5 linked regions of the Candidatus Nitrosotalea okcheonensis genome follow. The protein of the gene in region 2 binds, or shares a complex with, the protein of the main gene of each other region. Links are inferred from orthologs where the notes say so. Each region holds a gene or a part of one and is shown on either strand. Other genes may lie near its edges.

Evidence for each region.
Region 1: BQ3481_RS01920 (region 2) and BQ3481_RS11040 share a complex: the UniProt entries of both Methanocaldococcus jannaschii proteins name them as parts of the RNA polymerase complex. The link is inferred for Candidatus Nitrosotalea okcheonensis from one-to-one orthologs.
Region 3: BQ3481_RS01920 (region 2) and BQ3481_RS10585 share a complex: the UniProt entries of both Methanocaldococcus jannaschii proteins name them as parts of the RNA polymerase complex. The link is inferred for Candidatus Nitrosotalea okcheonensis from one-to-one orthologs.
Region 4: BQ3481_RS01920 (region 2) and BQ3481_RS02780 share a complex: the UniProt entries of both Methanocaldococcus jannaschii proteins name them as parts of the RNA polymerase complex. The link is inferred for Candidatus Nitrosotalea okcheonensis from one-to-one orthologs.
Region 5: BQ3481_RS01920 (region 2) and BQ3481_RS10455 share a complex: the UniProt entries of both Methanocaldococcus jannaschii proteins name them as parts of the RNA polymerase complex. The link is inferred for Candidatus Nitrosotalea okcheonensis from one-to-one orthologs.

The regions. Positions count from the first base shown.
Region 1 is NZ_LT841358.1:1,883,042-1,885,883, forward strand. Bases 26-2,841 are described here. They hold BQ3481_RS11040 (DNA-directed RNA polymerase subunit D), read right to left. Parts: upstream 1,844-2,841; coding sequence 1,208-1,843; downstream 26-1,207. Other genes in these bases: rpsI (30S ribosomal protein S9), read right to left, coding at 26-345; BQ3481_RS11030 (50S ribosomal protein L13), read right to left, coding at 345-827; BQ3481_RS11035 (50S ribosomal protein L18e), read right to left, coding at 820-1,167; BQ3481_RS11045 (ribosome assembly factor SBDS), read left to right, coding at 1,914-2,618; rrp4 (exosome complex RNA-binding protein Rrp4), read left to right, coding at 2,618-2,841. Also shown: more of rpsI, read right to left, coding at 1-25; more of rrp4, read left to right, coding at 2,842-2,842. UniProt on the Methanocaldococcus jannaschii protein: DNA-dependent RNA polymerase (RNAP) catalyzes the transcription of DNA into RNA using the four ribonucleoside triphosphates as substrates.
Region 2 is NZ_LT841358.1:311,370-314,185, forward strand. Bases 25-2,814 are described here. They hold BQ3481_RS01920 (DNA-directed RNA polymerase), read right to left. Parts: upstream 1,826-2,814; coding sequence 1,223-1,825; downstream 25-1,222. Other genes in these bases: nadA (quinolinate synthase NadA), read left to right, coding at 25-206; nadC (carboxylating nicotinate-nucleotide diphosphorylase), read right to left, coding at 199-1,026; spt4 (transcription elongation factor subunit Spt4), read right to left, coding at 1,028-1,216; BQ3481_RS01925 (Mrp/NBP35 family ATP-binding protein), read left to right, coding at 2,183-2,814. In the rest of the region: more of nadA, read left to right, coding at 1-24; more of BQ3481_RS01925, read left to right, coding at 2,815-2,816. UniProt on the Methanocaldococcus jannaschii protein: DNA-dependent RNA polymerase (RNAP) catalyzes the transcription of DNA into RNA using the four ribonucleoside triphosphates as substrates.
Region 3 is NZ_LT841358.1:1,800,500-1,803,376, reverse strand. What follows is about bases 22-2,872. They hold BQ3481_RS10585 (DNA-directed RNA polymerase subunit H), read right to left. Parts: upstream 1,648-2,872; coding sequence 1,396-1,647; downstream 22-1,395. Other genes in these bases: BQ3481_RS10575 (PEFG-CTERM sorting domain-containing protein), read left to right, coding at 2,787-2,872; BQ3481_RS10580 (PEFG-CTERM sorting domain-containing protein), read left to right, coding at 1,820-2,722; BQ3481_RS10590 (DNA-directed RNA polymerase subunit B), read right to left, coding at 22-1,396. Outside these bases: more of BQ3481_RS10590, read right to left, coding at 1-21; more of BQ3481_RS10575, read left to right, coding at 2,873-2,877. UniProt on the Methanocaldococcus jannaschii protein: DNA-dependent RNA polymerase (RNAP) catalyzes the transcription of DNA into RNA using the four ribonucleoside triphosphates as substrates.
Region 4 is NZ_LT841358.1:456,067-458,873, reverse strand. The notes cover bases 17-2,797. They hold BQ3481_RS02780 (RNA polymerase Rbp10), read right to left. Parts: upstream 1,614-2,797; coding sequence 1,419-1,613; downstream 17-1,418. Other genes in these bases: tuf (translation elongation factor EF-1 subunit alpha), read right to left, coding at 1,939-2,797; rpsJ (30S ribosomal protein S10), read right to left, coding at 1,622-1,930; BQ3481_RS11945 (C2H2-type zinc finger protein), read left to right, coding at 1,222-1,422; BQ3481_RS02790 (hypothetical protein), read left to right, coding at 811-1,221; BQ3481_RS11840 (hypothetical protein), read left to right, coding at 616-738. In the rest of the region: more of BQ3481_RS02795, read left to right, coding at 1-16; more of tuf, read right to left, coding at 2,798-2,807. UniProt on the Methanocaldococcus jannaschii protein: DNA-dependent RNA polymerase (RNAP) catalyzes the transcription of DNA into RNA using the four ribonucleoside triphosphates as substrates.
Region 5 is NZ_LT841358.1:1,774,305-1,777,093, forward strand. What follows is about bases 10-2,772. They hold BQ3481_RS10455 (DNA-directed RNA polymerase subunit N), read right to left. Parts: upstream 1,628-2,772; coding sequence 1,391-1,627; downstream 10-1,390. Other genes in these bases: rpsB (30S ribosomal protein S2), read right to left, coding at 10-141; eno (phosphopyruvate hydratase), read right to left, coding at 151-1,389; BQ3481_RS10465 (NAD(P)H-hydrate epimerase), read left to right, coding at 2,033-2,686; BQ3481_RS10470 (MBL fold metallo-hydrolase), read left to right, coding at 2,683-2,772. Outside these bases: more of rpsB, read right to left, coding at 1-9; more of BQ3481_RS10470, read left to right, coding at 2,773-2,789. UniProt on the Methanocaldococcus jannaschii protein: DNA-dependent RNA polymerase (RNAP) catalyzes the transcription of DNA into RNA using the four ribonucleoside triphosphates as substrates.

The sequences.
Region 1 (2,842 bases), 1.6 Mb from region 2 along the record:
TTCACTCAATCGTTTTCTAAGGTCTTCTCTTACTGTTCTTGTGAGTGGATGATCTTTTGGTTCCTTTCTGGATTTTGTCCAGCCTGTCATTGCTCTTGAAATTGCAATTGCACTAGCGTAAGATTGTCCTACAAAACCTCCACCTTTGACCTTTACCGAAAGATCAATCTTGTTTCTGAGATCTCCTGCAACCTCCAAGGGGCCTAGCATGATTTCTCGTGCTACTTCTTGTTGAACCATTTCTACTGGAATGTTGTTAATTCTCACACGACCTACACCCTTTGTGATATATGCATGTGCACGTGCGGTCTTTCTAGATGCATAATAGCTTTCTAATTTTACCATTATTCGTGCCACCCGACCATTTTTCCTAGTTCTCCCAGAGTTGTATAATATGGAGAAGGCCTTCTAATTTTAGCGTCATCAAACTGCGTTGTTTTCTTTGATCTTAATTCATTTGGTACGCCAAGATAAGCTCTTAATCTTTTCAAAGCTGTTTTACCAGACGGCTTGTTCTTTGGTAGCATTCCTCGTACCATTCTACTTATCATGGTATCCGGTCTTCTGGGGTGAAATGGACCAAATTTAGGATTATTGATACTTGCAATTTCCAAAAATTTTCTATATTCCTCGATAATTGTTTTTCTGTCTCCTGAAATCATGATGTTTTCGGAATTGACAATTGATACTCTGTTTCCTTTTATGAGTAGTTTTGCAACATGGGAACAAAGTCTGCCTGCAATCATGTTTGTTCCATCAACTATGATTGTCTGTGATACTGCTGTATTCTTTTCTGATGATTTTACTTCAGTAACTTGTTTAGCCAATTATTTTTACTCCTTTTCCAGTTGGGTGATCCTTGATAATCTGAGATATATCTGATATTTTTCCGCCTGATTGGGTTATTTTTTTTGCACCGCTAGTTGATATTGAAAATGAGCATAATGTTATTTTGTGTGAGAGGTTGCCAGTTCCTAGTATCTTGCCTGGTACTATGACAACATCATTGTCTGATACAAATTTGTCCAGTTGGCCTAAATTCATTGTTCTTTTTGCTCTGGTTGGTTTTAACGCCAGATCTGCTAACCTTTCCCATATGGGTGCATTGTTCTTCTTTGAAGCTACACGCAAGGTCTTCACCATTTGAATAACAATCTGGTTAGTCATGTGTAATAATGCCCACTTTTACCCAAATATAATATATGCTTCAATCAAGTGTGGCTACATTCTTTTGGAATTCGCCTAGTCTTTTTTCAAGTTCTTCAATGGATGCACGTAGGACTTCTTTTGGAGTCAAACTACCTGTAGTTTCTATGGTCAAAATATGTTCGTCGGGATTATTTGTAGATGTAAGGGCTGAAACTGTAGCGGAATTCCACTTGGCATGATCGCTACCTCTGCCTAACCTTGCATATGCTTCCACTTTTAATTTCTGACTTGGAGCTAGTGCAACAATTGGAATGTTCGGGCTGACTGGCTTGACAACTTCGTCTTCTGAACTAATCTCTGCTGAGGTAATAGTACGGGTTGTATCTGAATTACCAGAATCTAGCATGAGCAATACTCTGCATCGACTACAGCCAAGTTCACTGTGGCAATCACATGCTGCTGGTTCCACAAATCTTTCAAGATCTGTTCTAAGCGGCATCATTGCAAGCCTGTGGGCTACTCCCTCATCTGGCAGGACTGATGAATTCTCGATAATTATGACATCGTCAACAGAGAATGTGGGAATCCCTGCAAGGCAAATTCGTCTAAGCGCATTAGCATATTGAACAGGTATGCCCTTTAGCTTAACAACCATATTGTTACCACTTTCCTGTACAATCTCTAAAGAAGTCAAATCTTACGAAAAAGGACTGAAATTCCAAATAAAAATCTAGCGAGTTTTTCTTTATAGATAAATACCAAGCATGATTACCTCAATTGTGGATACTAAAGTAACAATTGTCAGATTTTCAGTAGAGGGCGAAAAATTTGAGATATTGGTAAAACCAGATCCTGCCTTGGAGTTCAAGCTAGGCAAGAGAAAGGATATTTCAGGTATCATGATTTCCGATGAGATTTACTCTGATTCTAATAAAGGCACTAGAGCATCTACCGAGAAATTAATGAAGGCATTCAAAACTACTGATGCAACTGTGGTTGCAACCATAATGCTTCAGAAAGGGGATCTGAATCTTACTACGGATCAGCGAAGAAAAATGGTCTCTGAAAAACGTAAACAGATAGTGGATTTTATCTCTAAAACATATGTAGATCCAAGATCACATCTGCCACATCCGCCCCTTAGAATAGAACAATCTATGGATGATGCAAGGGTATCAATTGATCCCTTCAAAAATACCGATGAGCAGATCAAAGAAATAATTGAACAGATTCGTTCTATAATTCCATTAAAATCTGAAAACATGCTCCTTGAAATTTTGGTGCCAGCACAATTTGCTGCTCAATCTTATTCTGTCTTAAAGTCATTTGGAACTTTAAAAAAAGAAGAATGGCAAGCAAACGGTTCACTTAAAGTAATACTAGATATACCGGCGGCGGCAAGGGCAAATGTAATGGATAGGTTAGGTTCTGTAACGAAAGGTACTGCTTCTATTGAGGTTGCAAAATGATGGATGTAAAAAGAAGATACGTTATTCCAGGTGATGTGATAGCAACTGGGCCTTTACGACCTGAACAAAACGTGTATCAAGATGGCGATAGAATGATTTCAACGTGCATTGGGATATCTGAAATTTTTGAAAATTCTGTTAAAGTGATTCCTCTCACTGGAGGATATATGCCAAAAACAAATGACTTGGTCATTGGCAAAGTAATTGGAACCTCGCCCCTCTCT
Region 2 (2,816 bases):
CTGGAATATTGTATAAAATGCAAAAACAAAATCCTGACAAAAAATTTATTCCCATGTCTGAAAATGCGATATGCCGATACATGAAGATGATAACACTGGAAAAAGTATATGCGTCATTGCAAGAAAACAAGTATCAAGTAAAAGTTCCAAAAAACATTGCAGACAAGGCTCATCTTGCAATAGAACGTATGCTGGCGATTAGTTAACTTCAAGACTAAGATCAAGGCCTATGACTGAGCTTGTCAGTCTTCCGATGGATATCATGTCTACACCTGATCTTGCATATTGTGCTACGTTTGAGTAATTTATTCCGCCTGACGCCTCTATCTTTACTCTGTCCCGTAGGTGAAGGCGTTTGAGTTCCTGGATTGTCTCTCTTATCTTTGACGGCGGCATGTTGTCTAGCATGATTATCTGTACACCTTCAGTTGCTGCCGTAATTGCATCCTTTAGGCGCTCTACTTCTACCTCGATTTTCTTGTGCTTTTGTCTTGCACGCTTGATCAAATCTAAAAGAGAGTCTGATGCCGCAATGTGGTTGTCCTTTATCATGATCATCTGGTCTAGAGACATCCTATGTCTATGTCCGCCACCAATAGCTACTGCATCCTTGTCAAAAATCCTAAGACCGGGTGCTGTCTTTCGCGTGGAATATAGCCCAACTTTGGGATTTGCAGCACGGATTTTTTTTACATATTGGTTAGTCTGATTTGCAATGCCGCTCATCCTTGACATTAAATTCAATGCTGTCCTTTCACAAGATAATATTTGATATGTGCCGCCTGAAATTGTCATTATCTTTTGGTCTGGGATTACAGTTTGCCCGTCTTTTTTGTGTATTGTAACCTTGCAGCCTCTTGATGAAAAAATCTCTCTTGCATACAAAACGCCTGCCACTATGCCACTTTCACGAGATACTATGGTTGCAGTAATTTTTTTTCTTACAAGTAATTTGCTTGTAATATCACCACTTTTGATATCTTCCTCAAGAAATCTTTCTAGCTGTTTTTTTGCACTTGTTTGCAACCTATGTTACCTTGAGTGCATACTTGCCTTTCTCTTTTATTCCTAGAGACTTGGCAACAAGAGAATTTGTTGGATCTACAACAAGAACTGAACTACTCCAGTCTGGACTAAGGTCTGATGACTTGCATATTGGACATACTTTCCCTACTGTGACAAACTTACATTTGCGACAAGCCAACTCTCGTACCAATTCTTATCACTTGGACTCCGCTGGTTTCTTTTTGTCTGAAGATGCTGCAGCAGCTGCTGGATTTTTGGATTTCTTGATCTCCTCTTCAATCCACTCGTCTGCACCAAGAAATGGTTGTCTGCAGGTGATGCCAACCTTCATGGCTGCTGTCTTGCCAATTGATACTGCTGTGATTCTTGCACGGAGTGTTGTTCCAATCTTCATTGTTCTTCCACTCTGGTTTGCAAGGATCATGCCAGACTTGACATCGCTCTTGAGATAATCATCCATTATTTGTGACAAGTGTAACAATGCATCTGTTGCACCAATTCTGACAAACGCTCCAAAGTCTGTAATCTCGACAATTTCTCCACGGACAATTTCCTGGAGTTTTGGTGAAAATGTTAATGCTGTGAATTCTACTCTGTGATACGTTCCGCCATCGCCTGCAATTACTTTGCCCATTTTTTCTACCTTGGTTTCAAGTATCATTATGACATAGCCAAGCTCTGGGTTTATCATGCTCTCATATTTTTCACGTAGGATGGTGATTGCGGCCTTTTTGAGGGATTCGCCAAATAGTTTAGGAGGTATTCTAACTACATCAGTAAGGGTCGATATAGAAAACATCCATAAATCGACATAAAATTTGAATTTATGAATCTTTGGATAACTTGAATGTTGTCTTTGTAGTATGTTTGATGGTACTATCAAATCATGCGATGAAAATCCGATCTCTTGACTTGATCACATCGACTCGATAGTTACTGGTTCACCACGTTTTGTCATCAACACTTTACATGTGAATCCCGTCTGGTACCACCAGTGTGTCTCAAAGCAATATGTACACGCACCATGAAAATGCCATGAATAGAGTTTGGAATCTAGGCGTAATCTGTGATACCTTAGTCCAAACTTGGATGAGATGTTTTCTTCAATGCAGTCCCTTACTTATGTTTAAATATTGTATTCGGGATTTTTTACTTTATGGTTTCAGTTGATCAAGTACTTTCTACTCTTGCCACTGTGATTGATCCTGATCTAAAAAAAGACATTGTCTCAATGGGGATGATAAAAGACATTGAAATCAACGGAAACGATTTAAAATTTACACTAGAGCTTACCACTCCAGCTTGTCCTTTTAATGATGAAATAGAACAAGATGTACGAAACGCAATCTCCAAGATGAAGGAGATATCAAAATTTGATCTCAAGGTTACTGCCAAGGTTATGGAAGGAAGATCACTTAGCATGGACGAGATGTTGCCAACAGTCAAGAACATAATAGGTGTTGCAAGCGGAAAAGGAGGAGTAGGTAAAACAACTGTCTCTGTCAACTTGGCACTAGCATTGGCCCAGACTGGTGCAAAAGTTGGACTGCTTGATGCAGATATCTATGGTCCAAGCGTTCCTCTAATGCTTGGAATGGGAAAATCCGCAATGGAGGTTGATAATAATAAATTACAACCTGCTGAATCACATGGACTCAAAGTTGTATCGTTTGGCTTTTTTGCAGAGCAATCTCATCAAGCAGCAATTTACAGGGGACCGATAATTTCTGGAATTTTAAAGCAATTTCTTGTCGATACTAACTGGTCAGATCTTGATTATCTTATCGTAG
Region 3 (2,877 bases), 1.5 Mb from region 2 along the record:
ATCCACAATTCGAACCCTCAGGAGTTTCGCTTGGACATATTCTACCAAAGTGTGTAGCATGAAGATCTCTTGCTTCAAAGTTAGGTTGGCTTCTGCTCAGAGGTGACTGAATTCTTCTAAGATGACTAATAGTTGAAAGATAATTGGTCCTATCAAGAAGTTGTGTTACACCAACTCTGCCCCTGCCCCAATTTCCAGTTGCAATGGCATTATTCATTTTGTCAGTAACAATTCCAGGTCTAACAGCAGCTGCTACTGCGTTTATGCCTCTTTTTTGGCCTGATCTTTCCAGTTGATATTTCATATCTCGGACTAGATTTCTAAATGCTGTTCTGAAAAGATCAGCGAGCATTTGACCTGCGAACTTTATTACTTTATTTCCATAATGATCCTTGTCATCAGTAGCAATCCATCCCAATTTTAGTTCGATTAGTTTGCATGTAGCTTCCCCTAGAAATAGTGCTTTTTCTTTTCTATTGTCAGGATGTTTACCAAGATGTGGTAAAAGACCCCAATCAAGTAATGTTTCAGCTCTCTTAATCTGGAATTCTTCTAGCATACCAGGTGCAATTCTTTTACTGATGTAGACTATGGCATCTTTTGCGGTTGGCACATCACCTGACTTTTCAAATGAACCTTCAAGTTCATCTTGAATGTCATCCACCAATGATACCGAGGCAGCTATTTCCCTGTCAGATTCAAGACCTAGTGCTCGCATTAATGTAACTACCGGGATATCAACAGGAGAACCTGGAATCTTGGCAACAATAAGGCCATCGTTTTTCATTATTAATTCTAATTTTGCCCTATAGCCTACAATAGAAGAATAGACCTTGGCTTTGAAAACAGTATTACCACCAACTGTTTCTCTATCTACAATAATTTTATTGTAAGAAAGATCTTCCAATCCGACTATAACTCGTTCAGAACCATTTATGATAAAGTAACCACCGGGGTCACTTGGATCTTCACCGTGTTCTACTAATTTTTGTTCAGAAAGATTATGCAATATACAAGCATTAGATCGAACCATGACAGGCATGTCTCCGATGTGAATATACCTTGATTCTAGGATTTTTCCATCCTCTACAACACTTGCTTCAAGCATGATAGGAGATGCATATGTAACATTTCGCAGTCGTGCTTCCATTGGTGCAATATGAGTAATAGAGCCATCCAATTCCATCATACGCGGCTGTTGAAGTTTTACTTTTCCAAGTTGAATCTTGTATGGATATTCAGCACTTTCAATTTCAATTTGTCCAACTTCATCTATAATACTTTGAAGTCCCCTTTCAAGAAATTCATCATATGAATTAAGATGTTGTCTTGCAATTCCTTCTCTCTTTAGAATATCTTGAACGATGGGCCAGCGTTTGTTTGAAATATTTGCCATTATTCTTCCACCACGTACCTATAGTACAAACTCTCACCAGCAGTTGGGCTCTTTCGTGTAATTTTTATCATATCTCCTGGCTTTACCCCCAAACCTCTGATGGCAGGATCACTCACATAGATTAGCGGCATTTCAGTAGGCTTGGTATGATATTTTTCAAGAACCTTTTCGGCTTCGTCTTTATTTATTATCTCATGTTTTGGAACATAGATATGATCTGGAATGAGTATCTTCTCTTTTTTACTAATCATTTTTTAAAATCTCCTTTGAACATTAGCTGTAAACGTATGACTAATCCACAAACTAAGATGCATCCACCGAGAGGTTAATATATATCTAATTGGAAGTGTGTCAAAATTAGCATCTTTTGTCAATAATTTTTTCCGCAACTTTAAATAGTAAAAAAAATCACTTCCAACCAGGATGAGTACTCGCTTTAAAGGATTTGCGTTACTTGCAATTCTGCTTTGTGCTATAGGAGTAATGCCCGTTTTTGCTTCTCCATATGCTCTACAGAATCCAACAGGTTCAAATTCTACAAACGCTACATCTAGAAATACAGGTACGCTCGTTGGTTCTACATCCACAGGTCAAATCACCGTAACAACCGACAAGACTTCATACAATGATGGAGACAAGGTTGCAATATCAGGAAGTACACGAGACTATATTTCCGATACACCAATCACGGTCATCATCATCAACCCGATAGGAAACATTGTCAAAATTGATCAAGTGAATCTAGGATCGGACAGAACCTTTTCAACATCTATAATGGCTACAGGCACTCTCTGGCAGGCAGCAGGCACATATACAGTAAAAGTGCAATTTGGTAGCCCGGATAGATCAGCTGAAACAACCTTCCAATTCGCCGGCTCTACTGGCAGTTCATCATTAGGAAACACTATACCAGTTGATGGTACAAGCCTTTCTGTAAAATACAGCATAACCAATGGCAAAGTCCTTGGCATAAAGGCTGACATGCAATCAAAATCACTGATTGTATCAATACAGACTACTGGGGATGGAGTATTAACAGTAACACTCCCAAGAGCGCTGATTAATGCAACACTACCAACAGGTCAGGATGACAAGTACTATGTACTAGTAGACGGTCAGGAAGCTAATTTCCAGGAGACTAGCACTACAACAACCGACAGAACTCTATCAATTCCATTCACTGATGGAACTCAAGAAATAGAGATAATCGGTACACAGATAGTTCCAGAGTTTGGCCCAATCGCAGCTCTAGTACTTGCTATTGCAATAATATCAATAATTGCAGTATCAGCAAAGACTGGACTAAGATTTATGCCAAAGTACTAGGACGCTCTACTTTTTCATTTTTTTAAATATACATAAATATCCATTATGCTTAATCGCCAATAAGATGAGTACTCATAAAGAATATGCGTTGATCGCAATTCTTGCTACGGCAGCTGTAGTAGGTGTTGTACCTGCTTTTGCAGCAACCAACCCAT
Region 4 (2,807 bases), 140 kb from region 2 along the record:
AAAAATGGGAATGCAGGAACCAATTCCAAAGGATCCACGTGGAACAATAGAATCAATACTTGCAGACGAGGAATTCATGCAAAAAGACCACGAATTTACGAAACGATTTACAATGACTGAGGAATTCCAAGAAGCATATGATTCCAAACTTGCAAGTTCACTTATTGCATCAAGCATGGTAGGAAATCTTTACACTGCCTCATTATACATGGGCTTTAGAAGTTGTCTGGAATTTGAATTCCAAAAGGGCACCGATCTTGAGGGAAAGAGATTTGGATTTGGCTCGTACGGAAGCGGTAGTAGTGCAATGGTCTTCAGCGGAGTTATAATGGATAGATATAAGGAAATTGTCAAAAACATGAATCTAGAAGCAGAAATAGGAGATAGGAGAAAAATATCTCTTGAAGAATATGAACAGATTCATGAAAGCAAGCTGAGTCCAACCCAAAACATTTTGGATGGGAAAAAAGAATTTGTGTTGGTGGGAGTAGGGAGTAGTCCAGAATTACGTGGTCAGCGCAAGTACGTGTTTAACGAATAGGTTACACAAATCGATCTTGACGATCAAAGCAAATCAACAAAAAGGATATAAAATCACAAAGACTGTGGATATTCATGAAAGACCGTTCAATGCCAGTTTGTTTTACATCTGAACAATATGCAAAAATTGAACAGATTGCAAAGCAAAAGGGAATGTTAAACGCAGGCCAGCTTCTAGAAGAAGCATTGGAACAATAAATCCGAGAACTAGCGTTCTCAATTCCTTTCCTTTATGATAACTATTTAATGTATTTAGTGATATTCAATACCATGAACTTGTTTTCACGAAAACCCATCATCTGCACCATTTGTAAGAAAGAGTCTGCCCACAAGAATAAGCCAAAGAGTGAGTGGAAGATAGAGGGCTCACTGTGTGGAGATTGCTATGTTTCCCAGATGAAAAAGTTCTACGAACAGAGCCTGAGACAGAAATGTGTCATATGTGGAATAGAAAAAGACGTTCCTGATTTGTGGGAGCCACGATACCAGTGGGACATGACGGGGTTATTATGCAAGCCTTGTTTTGATAAAAAAGATCTTACCTACAAGAGTCAGAGGTCAAATTGCCAAACATGTGGAAAAAAACTTGGCATGATAAGGTACACACCCAAAAAAAAATGGGTGCTTGACGGACAACTGTGTCGGGAATGTTGGGACTCTCACAAGGCAAAGTTGGGCTAGATGAATATTTTTAAAAAATTCAAGTGTGATTTATGCGGTACAAAATTTAGACAGCAGGAATACTTGATGTTACACCAGCAGTTGCATCATTGTGACAAGCATTACGATTGTAAAGAATGTAACAAGTTTTTTTCAAGCATGGAAGAGATGAGAACACACATGCAACGCGCCCACAGCTATAATGGGACTAGAGATGTCTAGAATGCCTTGATTGTTTTTACTACTGGTGGTCTGACCTTTGTAAATACTCTAAAACCACAAATACATTTTATTTCTGGTAATCTTGTAAGTTCGGATTGTGATACTTGAGTTCCACAACGCATGCATGAGTAAAAAACACTAAAGCTAGTAGGTTTTTCTTCTGCAGGTATTTCTTGAATTGGTTCAGACATTTTTATCACTATTTCAAAGTAAGTTCGATATATACATCGTTTGGAATTTTAATTCTCATGAGTTGTCTTATTGCTCTGTCGTCTGCACCAAGGTCTATGACTCGTCTGTGTATTCGCATTTCCCATTTTTCATATGTGTTTGTGCCTTGACCACATGGCGATTTTCGTGTAACAACGTTTAATGTTTTTACTGGCAATGGTGTCGGACCTTTTACTTTGACACCTGTCTTTTCACCTATACCTTTGATTTCAGTACATACCCCATCTAGCCTTAAAAGACTAGTACTTGTCAATTTGATTCGGGCTGTCTGGGTCATTCAAGTCCCTATTTGGTGTATTTCTCAGTTATCTCTTTAACAATTCCTGCTGCAATTGTTGCACCCATGTCTCTGAGAGCAAATCTTCCCATTTCTGGAAATTCTCCGAATGTCTCAATACACAACGGTCTAACTGGTTTTATTCTGACAATTGCTGAATCTCCGGCTTTCAAGAATTTGGGATTCTCTTCCTCAATCGCACCAGATTGTGGATTTATTTTTGCTTCAAAAGCGACTATTGTTGCTGCAACCTGAGCAGTATGTGCATGCATTACTGGTGTATATCCGGGTGCAATTGCTGTTGGATGATGAATAACTATGATTTGTGCTCTGAATTCTTTTGCTACGTTTGGTGGATTGTCAGATGTTCCGATGACGTCTCCTCGGTGGATGTCTTTCTTTTCAATACCTCTCAAATTGAATCCAATGTTATCACCTGGTTCTGCAGATGGCATTTCTGTATGATGTGTTTCAATAGATTTGATTTCGCCCACCGCACCTGATGGCATGACGATGATCTTCTGACCAGGTTTTGCAACACCTGTTTCAACACGTCCTACTGGGACGGTACCAACACCTGTGATTGTATATACGTCTTGTATTGGAATTCTAAGTGGTTTACCTGTGGGTTTGTCAGGCATTGTAAAGTCGTCAAATGCTTCAAATAGTGTTTTGCCTGTCCACCATGGCATATTTGCTGATTTCTTGACCAAGTTGTCTCCTTTCCAACCTGACACAGGGATGATTGCGACCTTGTCGAGTTTGTAACCTACTGACTTTAATAATTTCTCTGCCTTTTCCTTGGCTACTTTGTATGCAGCTTCTGAGAAATTACTGTCATCCATTTTGTTAATTGCTACTACTAATTGTCCTACAC
Region 5 (2,789 bases), 1.5 Mb from region 2 along the record:
GCTATCAATAATGTAAAGTCCTTCATTTGTTGCCTTGGTGACAAATGGCGTCATGAATTTTGTTTTTACTTGTGTGCCTACCCTTATTCCTGTGGACAGCACATACTTTTCCATGTGCTCAAAATCTTCTTGTTTGCTCATTCTGTGTTTCTAAATCTCGGCCATTCCACGTATTAAATCATACTCTGAGAGTCTGATCAGTTCGTTGAGTTTGGCTATCCTTTCTCCACCCAATATGCCAACTTTGAGCATCTTAGATTTTGTAGCAAGTCCAATGTGTGATATGTGCGAGTCTATTGACTCACCCGATCGATGGGATGTGATGAGTTTTACATTGTTATTGTTTGCCTCTTTGGCAAATTCAAGTGCGTCATAAAGGCTTCCTGCCTGATTTACTTTTAATATTGCTCCGCTACAAGCTCTTATTTTTACGGCTTTCTTGAGAATTTTTGTATTTGTTACCAATAGATCATCCCCAGTTATGAGGACATGGGGAAATTTCCTAGTCAAAATTGCCATATCTTCAAATGCTTCTTCATGAACTGCATCTTCGGCATAAACAAGTTTGTATTTTTTTATTATTTCTGATGCAAACTCGATCTGTTTTTCTGGAGTGTTTTCAAAACCTGCTCTATTGTACACATATTTTTTTTTCTTTTCATCCCATTGCGTGGATGAAGCAAAATCCACACCTAAAGAAACCTCTTTCCCTAATGTAAAACCTAGTTGTTCACAAGCTTTTGCAGATATTTCAAGAGCTTCATCATTTTTTAATTTTGGAGCCCATCCGCCTTCGTCCCCCCTTCCATTTGTAAAACTTGGATCCTTCTTTGCCAGAATTTTTCCTACTTCTTTATGTATCATCAAGTTAACTTCTATTGCATCACAAATAGTTTTGGAACCTGTGGCACAAACTAGAATTTCTTGAATATCTGGTGTACCTGGCCCGGCATGTGCTCCGCCCCCTAAAATATTTCCAAGAGGAAATGGATATCTAAAAGTTGAATCTTTTGCCAGCAACTTGAACATTGGAATCTGTAATGATTTTGAAGCCGATTCGATTGACGCAATAGTTAATGCAAATGCAAGCGAACCTCCAATTTTTGAATAATTCGGAGATGAGTCAATTTCTCTTAGGGTCTCATGAATTATTTTCAGGTTGGATGGATCAAGGCCTAAAAATTTCTTTATGTTTTTTTTTAATATGTCTAAACTTTTTTCTGGTTTATTCTGGGGAAAACTCTGTGCTTCATGTTTCCCAACACTTGCACCTGATGGAGCACAGACTCGTCCTACATGTTCATTATCTGATGTCACATCGATTTCTATAGTCTGACTTCCTCTGCTGTTGTAAAGTATCCTGCCTTTGATTGATGTAATCTTGGGCATTCTATTCTAATTCAGATCTTACTTCTTGCTCTCTTCTTCTAATGGCTTCGTAAAATGGAATAACTTGGTGAATTGTCTCAACAGATGTCAATATCATTGCTCTACAACAGTATCTTTTAAAACCAAAAGAATCTAAAACTTTTCCAGGATCCTCTCCACCCTTGACGCGGTTTTGATATTCCTTAAATTTGTCAGCAACCAAATTTCCACAAGTAAAACATCTGACAGGAATTAACACAGTCACAAAAAGTAATCAAGGCTTATAAAAACCATACATGGGTAAAACCAATTGCGGGAGTCGCCCAGCCTGGTCAAAGGCGCTAGCTTGAGGGGCTAGTATCTTAGGATTTCGAGGGTTCAAATCCCTTCTCCCGCATTAATGATTTTATAACAATACGTCCAAGGTTTGCACGCCTCTATAAATCATCGATGATACATGGCTGAATTCTTTTTCTGTTTACTAAGGTAATTCCTGATGGCACGGTGTTGATTTTATTGTAGAATGTATTATGGGAGTTTCCTAATATTCTTGTATAACTGTTCATTAATTTCTACGAATCTCCAGACTTGGATGGTTCGGTCTATGTTTGCATGAATATGTATTTTGGTAAAGCCCTTATTTGACATAAAATCTTGTATTGTTATGGAAATTACTGTAAAACAAATGATGCAAATTGAGGAGAATGGACATCAAATGGGTTTTTTTAGAAAACTAATGATGGAAAATGCAGGTGCTGTTACTGCAAGACACATTACAGAACGTTACCATGATCTAACATCAAAAAAAATAATAGTTTTTGCTGGACTGGGAAATAATGGTGGTGATGCATTTGTTGTGGCCAGACATTTGGCTGCATTTGGATGTACGCCTACCATAATACTTCTGGGACATCCAGATAAAATAAAAACAGAAGAAGCACGATCTAATTGGAAAATTTTAGAGAAGATGAATTCTGTGAATCTCATACTTGCGTCTGCTATTGATACAATTACAGATGGTGCAGATGTAATAGTGGATGGAATATTGGGAACAGGCATGTCTGGAAAAATTAGAGAACCGTATTCCTCGGCAATAGATTTGATAAATCAATCAAATGCCTTCAAATTTGCGGTTGATGTACCATCCGGTCTTGACCCTGATACAGGAATAGTAAATGACAAATGTGTAAAAGTGGATATTACTATAACCTTTCACAAGATGAAGATTGGAATGCCAAAAAATCAAGACATGTGTGGCAAAATAATAGTTGAAAAAATAGGGATTCCACCTGAAGCGGAGATTGGTGTGTTGTTATGAAAGTGCATCAACTTCAAGTAGGAAATATGCAAAACTTTACTTATGTTCTTGAGGATGAGGATACAAAGGAATCTGTTATCATTGATCCTTCATGGGATCTAGA